Crateriforma spongiae: one gene and its partner. The main gene of each other region encodes a partner of the protein of the gene in region 2 in a complex. Links are inferred from orthologs where the notes say so. Each region holds a gene or a part of one and is shown on either strand. Other genes may lie near its edges.

Region 1 (3,935 bases), on a different replicon or contig from region 2:
GGATCGGCAAGAACGTCGTTCCGATCGTCCCCGACGAATCACGCACGTTCGGGATGGAAGGCATGTTCCGCCAGTTCGGCATCTATGCCCACGCGGGCCAGTTGTACGAACCGGTCGATTCAGACTTGGTGACCTATTACAAGGAAGCCCAAGACGGCCAGATCCTGGAAGAAGGCATCACCGAAGCCGGTTCGATGGCCAGCTTCAACGCCGCGGGAACCGCGTACAGCTGTCACGGGATCAACATGATTCCGTTCTATATCTATTACAGCATGTTCGGATTCCAACGGATCGGTGACCTGATCTGGGCAGCGGCCGACATGCGGGCCAAGGGATTCCTGATCGGTGGTACCGCCGGCCGCACCACGCTGAACGGCGAAGGTTTGCAACACCAGGACGGTCACAGCCTGCTCAACGCAATCGCGTTCCCCACCGTTCGGGCCTACGATCCGGCGTTCGCTTATGAAGTCGTCGTGATCATTCAAGAAGGCTTGCAACGGATGTACGCCGACGGCGAACAGTGCATCTATTACATCACCGCCGAAAACGATCCTTACAACCACCCGGAAATGCCCGAAGGTTGTGAAGAAGGCATTATCAAGGGGATGTACAAGTTCCGATCCAAGGACGTCGACAATGCGAAGGCTCGGGTGCAACTGTTCGGCAGCGGTGCGATCCTGAATTCCGCCTTGGCCGCACAAGAACTGTTGGCCGAAAAGTACGGCATCGCCAGCGACGTCTGGAGTGTGACCAGTTACACGCAACTGCGTCGCGATGCCCAAAGCTGTGCACGCTGGAACATGCTGCATCCGACCGAAACGCCGCGTAAGAGCTATCTGGAAACGATTCTCGATGGCGTCGAAGGTCCGTTCATCTCGGCCAGCGATTACGTGTGTGCCCTGGGCGAACAATTGACACCGTGGATCCCGGGCGACTATTGCGTGCTGGGGACCGACGGCATGGGACGCAGTGAAACACGCGAAGCATTGCGACGTCACTTCGAAGTCGACGCGGAATCCATCACCATCGCAACGCTCAGCCGACTGGCAAACGCCGACGTGTTGTCCGCCGACGATGTCGCCGCGGCAATCAAAGAACTGGACTACGACCCGGAAAAGGCGGATCCGTACTATGCATGATCGGCCGGACGCCGATCCGCATGGCCACGCCTGATCCCCATGATCTTTTGAACCTTTCGACCTTTTCCGAACACGAACACCATCCCCCCGCATTAGCAACATGACCGAAGTCAAACTTCCCGAGTTGGGTGACGGCATCGAATCCGGCGATGTCCTTGAAATCTTTGTCAGCGTCGGCGACGTCATCAACGCCGGCGACGACATCGTCGAAATGGAAACCGACAAAGCCACCGTTCCGGTCCCGGCATCGGTCGGCGGCAAGGTGACCAAGATCTCGATCAGCGAAGGCGACACGGTGCCGATCGGCGCCGTCTTGCTGGAAGTCGAAGAAGCCGCCGGTGCCAGCGGCGGTGGCGATTCGGCCCCCAGCCAACCGGAAGCCGCCCAACCAGAAGCCAAGGAACCAGAACCCGCCGCTCCGGCGACGCCTGAACCCGCGGCAGCGCCCGAACCGGAACCCACACCACAACCGCCGGCCGCGGCGACTCCGCCTGCTCCGGCACAACCTGCTGCACCAGCGCAACAACCCGCTGCCCAGCCACCAGCGGCCGCGCCGCCGTCCACTCCCGCGCCGGCTGCTCCGGTGCAACCGCCTGTCGCTGCACCGGTCGCCCCGCCATCGGGCGCCGTCATCGCCGCTGGTCCGGCAATCCGACGCTTCGCACGCGAAGTCGGTGTGGATCTGTCGCGTGTCCAGGGTTCCGGCGAAGGCGGACGCATCACCCGTGACGACGTCTTGGCCGTCGTGCGTGCGACCAGTGGCGCGGCACGTCAACAAGCCGCCGCTCCCACCGCTGCGGCGGCCCCCGCGGCCCCGTCGGCAAGCCCCACTTCGCCCACCCCGGCAGGTACCGCCGACGTGGATGACTTTGGGCCGATCCGTGTGGAACGGATGAGCAAGATCCGTAAGACGATCGCCGCTCAAATGCACAACTCTTGGACCACCGCGCCTCGCGTGACCAACTTCGACGACGCCGACGTCACCGACTTGGAACGGTTGCGATCCAGCAGCAAAGAAGATTACGCGGCACAGGGTCTGAAACTGACCACGATGCCGTTCTTGATCAAAGCCGTCGCGACCGCGTTGCGTCACCATCCGGTTATCAACGCCGTGGTCGACGAAGAAAACGGCCAAGTCATCTACAAGGATTACGTCAACGTCGGCATCGCGGTGGACACCGATCGCGGGTTGGTCGTGCCGGTGATGCACAACGCCGATCAAATGGGCGTGCCGGAAATCACACGCAACCTGGCTGAAATGGCCGGCCAAGTCCGCAGCGGCCAGTTCGCCGTCAACGATTTGCGTGGCGGCACATTCACGATCAGCAACTTGGGCGCGATCGGCGGTCAATTCAGTACGCCGATCATCAACGTTCCCGAAGTCGCGATTCTGCTGGTGGGCCGCAGTCGCAAGCTGCCGGTCGTCATGCCCGATGAAACGATCCAGCCTCGCTTGATGATGCCGCTTAGCCTGTCGTACGACCACCGCTTGGTCGACGGTGCCGCGGCGGCACGTTTCTTGAACGACGTGATCGCGTACCTGGAAGCCCCCAGTCGTTTGCTGCTGGCGCTGTAGGCAAGAATCACTCGTCACAGATCACGGACCGGTCCGGGTACGACGTGCCTGGACTGTGTGGGTCCGCGGACATGGTTCACCTCGGGTGCGGATCCATCACGATTCGTACCGGCAAGAATCCGACGTGTCGGATGGCGGCGCCGCCGTTGTAAAAACGCACTCCGCCGACCTCGCGACCATCGATCCGTTGGTGCGTGTGGCCAAACACGATTCGGTCGACTCCGCGTCCGTCGGTCGGATGTTGATGTCGCATCCAATGCAACAATCGCCGGCACGTTCGGTCGATCGGATGCACCATCTTGGCGGTCGCCCAGTGCAACCGAAACGCGATCGCCGCATCGTAGGCTCGATTGTGCAAATTCCCGGCCGGCCGCTTGCGGCTCCACTTGTGCCGATACTTTTCAAACGATTCTTGGGTACCCTGTTTTTCGATCACGTCGCCGTGAACAAACAGGGTGTCGGCAATCCGCATCGCGTCCAGCCCGTTGGCCAAATTCGATCGTGAATCGGACCACGTGGCGATGCGATCTTCAAACGGTTGGTGGGCGTCATGGTTGCCCCGCAGATACACGAACATGTGATCCGGGAATTCAACGCACCACTGGTCCAACCACTCGATGGCCGCATCAATGGTTTGGTGCGTCGAACCGACGCGGCTCCAGCGAAAATCGAACAAGTCGCCGCCCCACACACACACCTGACTCCACCGGACCGCTTGTCGGATGGCATGGGCATGTTGATCGGCGACACAGCGGGAACTGAACAAATGCAGATCCGAGATAAAGCTGACGCGTGCCGGCAGCGGCCGATTCTGGGTCAGCGGATGCTGTGTCCAGTGGCTAATCATGGTCAAACTTCAATGCGTCAAACTTCAATGCGTCAAACTTCAATGCGTCAAACTTCAATGCGTCAAACTTCAAGGCGACGACTCGGGGGACGTCAAAGTGGGGGCAATCGGAATCTTCCGTGTCGAGTATCCACGACTTCGGTGCCAATGCCGTGCCAGTCACCCGGCGTCGCCCCATTACAAAGATCGAATCATTAGAATCGTTCCAGCCGGCCACCACATCCGCCATCACAGATGATGACCGATCGGCCTTTGGCGGCTCCACCCCCAGTGACCGTATAGTACGACACGATGCGATCGAAACAGCAGCTTTCTCCGGCGGAAGAAGCCCAGCTTCGGCGACAAAAACGCGACAAGAAACACCATCGCAAAC
Region 2 (3,515 bases):
GGCCTGTCGCACGTCACGGCGTTGCCATAGCGATGCGGCGACGCCCATCACCGACATGACCGCAATTCCGGCAAACACCATTCGGTGACCTGTGATCCCCGGATATTGGTCGATGACCCATCCGGTCACGGGGCCGAAAAAGATGTCCGGCAGGAATCCGACCAGCGACACCAGGCCCGCCGCGGTGCCGACCAAGGTCGGTGGAATTCTTAAATCATCAAAGACGGCAAAGTAGACGCCGCGCAGTCCATAGATCGCGGCCGCGGTGCAGCCCAGCAAGGTCAACAAGACTGGGGTGGCCGAAAGGGTGACCGCGACCGGTCCGTTTGTCGGTCGATGATCGATGGCCAGCCAACCATTGCCCATCGCGACAACGGCGAACAGCACCGCAAGCCATCCCATGCGTCCGGCGCGATCCGCCACCAGCCCGGCCGACAACGCGGCGATCGGTCGGGCCCAAAATGCCAGCGTTGTGACCCATGCGGCGCGCGACGAGGATGCGTCGTAGGCGTCGACCACGTAGATGCCATAGTTATCAATGCTCTTGTAGCCACAGTAGGCGCACAGCACGATCCAGCCTTGCAGCCAGACGGATCGCCGACGCAGAACCCGACCGATTGCCTGGACGTTGATGCTGTGGCCGGGGGTGGCTGCGTTCTGTCCAAGGTTCGTCGTTTCGCAGCGTTCAGTGTTCGGCTGGTTCAGTCCGAGCCAAACCAATGCACCGGAGGCGGCGACCGACAGGATTGCCAACAGCAGGATTGCTTCAAACGCGTCGGCTTCGCCACCGTCGGCGACCAGGCTAGCGAAGACGAAACTGAGCAGACTGGCAAGCAGTGCTGCAAAGAGGCCCCGTCCGGCGTCCAGGATTCCGAACGCCCTGCCCTGGGTTTGTGTTCGTGCCAGGTCATGGGTGGCCCGAATCATTGGAGCCCAGAACAGCAAAATGGTGGTGATGCCAAATGCGGCATACGTCCAAAGCAAACGCGTGGCGCTGGGCTGTCCCCACAACGCCAATCCGCAAGCAGCGGTTGAAAGCAGTGCCAACATCATCATGACGCGAGGGCCAAATCGATCGGCCAGCGGACCGCCGGCAAAATAGGCCACCGCGGCCACGATCCCGTAAGCGGAAAACGCCAAGCCCAATTCGGTATTGGAAATGCCCCACTGCGCCAGCATCACCGGCCGAAACAAACGAGGCAGCACGAACGGCAGCACAAAGATGGCTTCGCCGGCGATCACCACGGACCACAGACGCCACAGGGGCGAACCGGCGATTGATTTGAAAGACAAACCGTCGTTGCTTGATCGTGACTGGGAACGACTGCGTCGATCAAGCTGGCCGATCAGCCAGCCGATGCGGACGAAGGACGCCGTTTCGGCTTATAGATTTCCGTCGCGGTTCCGAAGTGGATCTCACCCGCGTTCATCAACGTTTCCGACAGCGTCGGGTGGGGGTGAATCGCATCGGTGATGTCGTGGACTTCGCAACCCATTTCGATTGCCAGCACGGCTTCGGCGATCAGTTCGCCGGCACCAGTGCCGACGATGCCGCAACCGATCACGCGGTGCGTTTCCGGGTCGATGATCCACTTGGTCAAACCGTCGGTGGTCCCCAGGGCCTGGGCACGACCGCTGGCCGCCCAGGGATAGACTTCCACATCCACCTTTCGGCCCTGCGCCTTGGCTTCTTCGACGGTGATTCCCGCCCATGCAATTTCCGGGTCGGTGAAGACCACCGCGGGGATCGCGAACTTGTCAAACGCGACGTTCTTGCCGGCCAAAACTTCCGCGGCGACACGGCCTTCGTGGGTCGCCTTGTGAGCCAGCATCGGATCCCCGGCGACATCGCCGATGGCCAGGATCGACGGGTCGGCCGTTCGTTGTGAACGATCGCAAACGACAAAGCCGCGTTCATTGACTTCAACCTTGGTGTTTTCCAGCCCCAGGCCTTGGGTGACCGGTCGACGACCGATACTGACCAAGACGCGGTCAAAGCGTTCATTGCCGAAATGCTTTGGCCCTTCGAACGTCACTTCGATTTTGTCATCGACTTCGGCCATCGATCCGACTTTGGTGTGCAGCAGCACGCGGCCTTCACACATCGTGTCGATCTGTTTGACCAGCGGTTTCACCAGGTCTTGGTCGGCACCGGCCAACAGTCGTTCGGCCAATTCGACGACGGTGACTTTGCTGCCCAAGTGAGCGTAAACGGTGGCCATTTCCAGACCGATGTAGCCACCGCCGACGATCAGCAGGGTTTCCGGAACGTCTTTCAGTTCCAACGCGCCGGTGCTGTCCATCACGCGGTCGCTGCCGATGTTGAACGCGCCGGGCATGGCCGGCACACTGCCGGTGGCCAGGATGCAGTGGTCAAAGGTCAGTTGGCCGCCTTCGGGGATCGATTCGTCGTCCCCTTCCAGCTTCATCGTGTTGGAATCGATGAACGATCCACGAGCGCGGATAACCGTCACGTTACGACGCTTGGCCAAGCCACCCAAGCCGGACGTCAGCGTGTCGATCACTTTGTCTTTGCGTCCACGCACGACGTCGATGTCGATCTTCGGTTTTTCGTCATAGACGACCCCCCAGTCTTCGCGCAGTTCGTCGACTTCTTTGATGACTTTCGCGACGTGCAGCAGAGCTTTGCTGGGGATACAGCCACGCAGCAGGCAGGTGCCACCCAGGCGTGGTTCGGCTTCGACGATGGTGACGTCCAAACCTTCGTCGGCTGCCAAAAACGCGGCCGCGTATCCGCCGGGGCCACCACCGAGAACGACAACAGGAGCGTGCATGAGTTTGTTTGTGTTTCAGCGAAGTAAAAAATCAGGGAAGCGGTCAAAACGGTCGGCCGACCGAACTGGCATGGATGTGTGTCATCGGTGGCAAACCGAGGGGCCGAAACCGGAAGTCCCGAAGGAGGCCGGACGGCAATCATCAGCCAACAAAAAAGGTACCTTCGAATCCGGCCCGCTGGGACCACCACCCGAAGATACCTTGGCGTTTGTTTTCTGTCCCTATTCGGGAATCGCGAACGAATCCGAAACTAGCGAGACAGGAATTCGACCACGCTGTTCGCGTCCACCGGCAGGCTGATGTCGCTGGCGCCGGGCAGACCCAAAATGGTCGCGGTCAGGTTTTCGCTATCGAAGGTCACCCAGTCCAACGCGTCGGGGGACGCATTGGCGATGACGCCACGATACAGGTTCTTCAAGTTTTCACGGTTGCGGACTTCGACGATGTCACCGGGGCGAAGCATGTATCCGGGCTTGGTGACTTTGACACCGTTGACACGGAAATGGCCGTGGGTGATGCCTTGGCGTGCTTGCGGACGAGTCTTGGTGAATCCGACGCGTCGAACCACGTTGTCCAACCGACGTTCGCACATCAACAACAACAGTTCGCCCGTGTTGCCGACCTTGCGGCTGACATTTTCGAAATAGCGTCGCAGCTGACGTTCGCCCAAGCCGTAATAGTGCTTGATCTTTTGCTTTTCCATCAATGCCGCACCGTAG

The links. Proteins that work in one complex are often made in the same cells at the same time.
Region 1: the proteins of lpdA (region 2) and HFP54_RS13345 are in contact, whole or in part, in a crystal structure (PDB 1EBD), measured with the Geobacillus stearothermophilus proteins. The link is inferred for Crateriforma spongiae from one-to-one orthologs. Residues at the interface, in WP_049624544.1 of Geobacillus stearothermophilus: Pro340, Ser341, Asp344, Tyr345, Arg403, Asp406, Val408, Glu431, Ala432, Gly433, Asp438; in WP_033016211.1 of Geobacillus stearothermophilus: Ile130, Ala131, Met132, Pro133, Arg136, Arg140, Glu141, Asn155, Arg157.

Annotation. Positions count from the first base shown.
Region 1 is NZ_JAAXMS010000004.1:506,448-510,382, reverse strand. What follows is about bases 566-3,477. They hold HFP54_RS13345 (2-oxo acid dehydrogenase subunit E2), read left to right. Parts: upstream 566-1,239; coding sequence 1,240-2,715; downstream 2,716-3,477. Other genes in these bases: HFP54_RS13340 (metallophosphoesterase), read right to left, coding at 2,792-3,477; aceE (pyruvate dehydrogenase (acetyl-transferring), homodimeric type), read left to right, coding at 566-1,139. Also shown: more of aceE, read left to right, coding at 1-565; more of HFP54_RS13340, read right to left, coding at 3,478-3,562; HFP54_RS13335 (hypothetical protein), read right to left, coding at 3,555-3,791; HFP54_RS13330 (hypothetical protein), read left to right, coding at 3,854-3,935.
Region 2 is NZ_JAAXMS010000003.1:112,220-115,734, forward strand. Bases 572-3,515 are described here. They hold lpdA (dihydrolipoyl dehydrogenase), read right to left. Parts: upstream 2,796-3,515; coding sequence 1,347-2,795; downstream 572-1,346. Other genes in these bases: HFP54_RS08505 (MFS transporter), read right to left, coding at 572-1,293; rpsD (30S ribosomal protein S4), read right to left, coding at 3,047-3,515. In the rest of the region: more of HFP54_RS08505, read right to left, coding at 1-571. UniProt on the Escherichia coli protein: Lipoamide dehydrogenase is a component of the glycine cleavage system as well as of the alpha-ketoacid dehydrogenase complexes.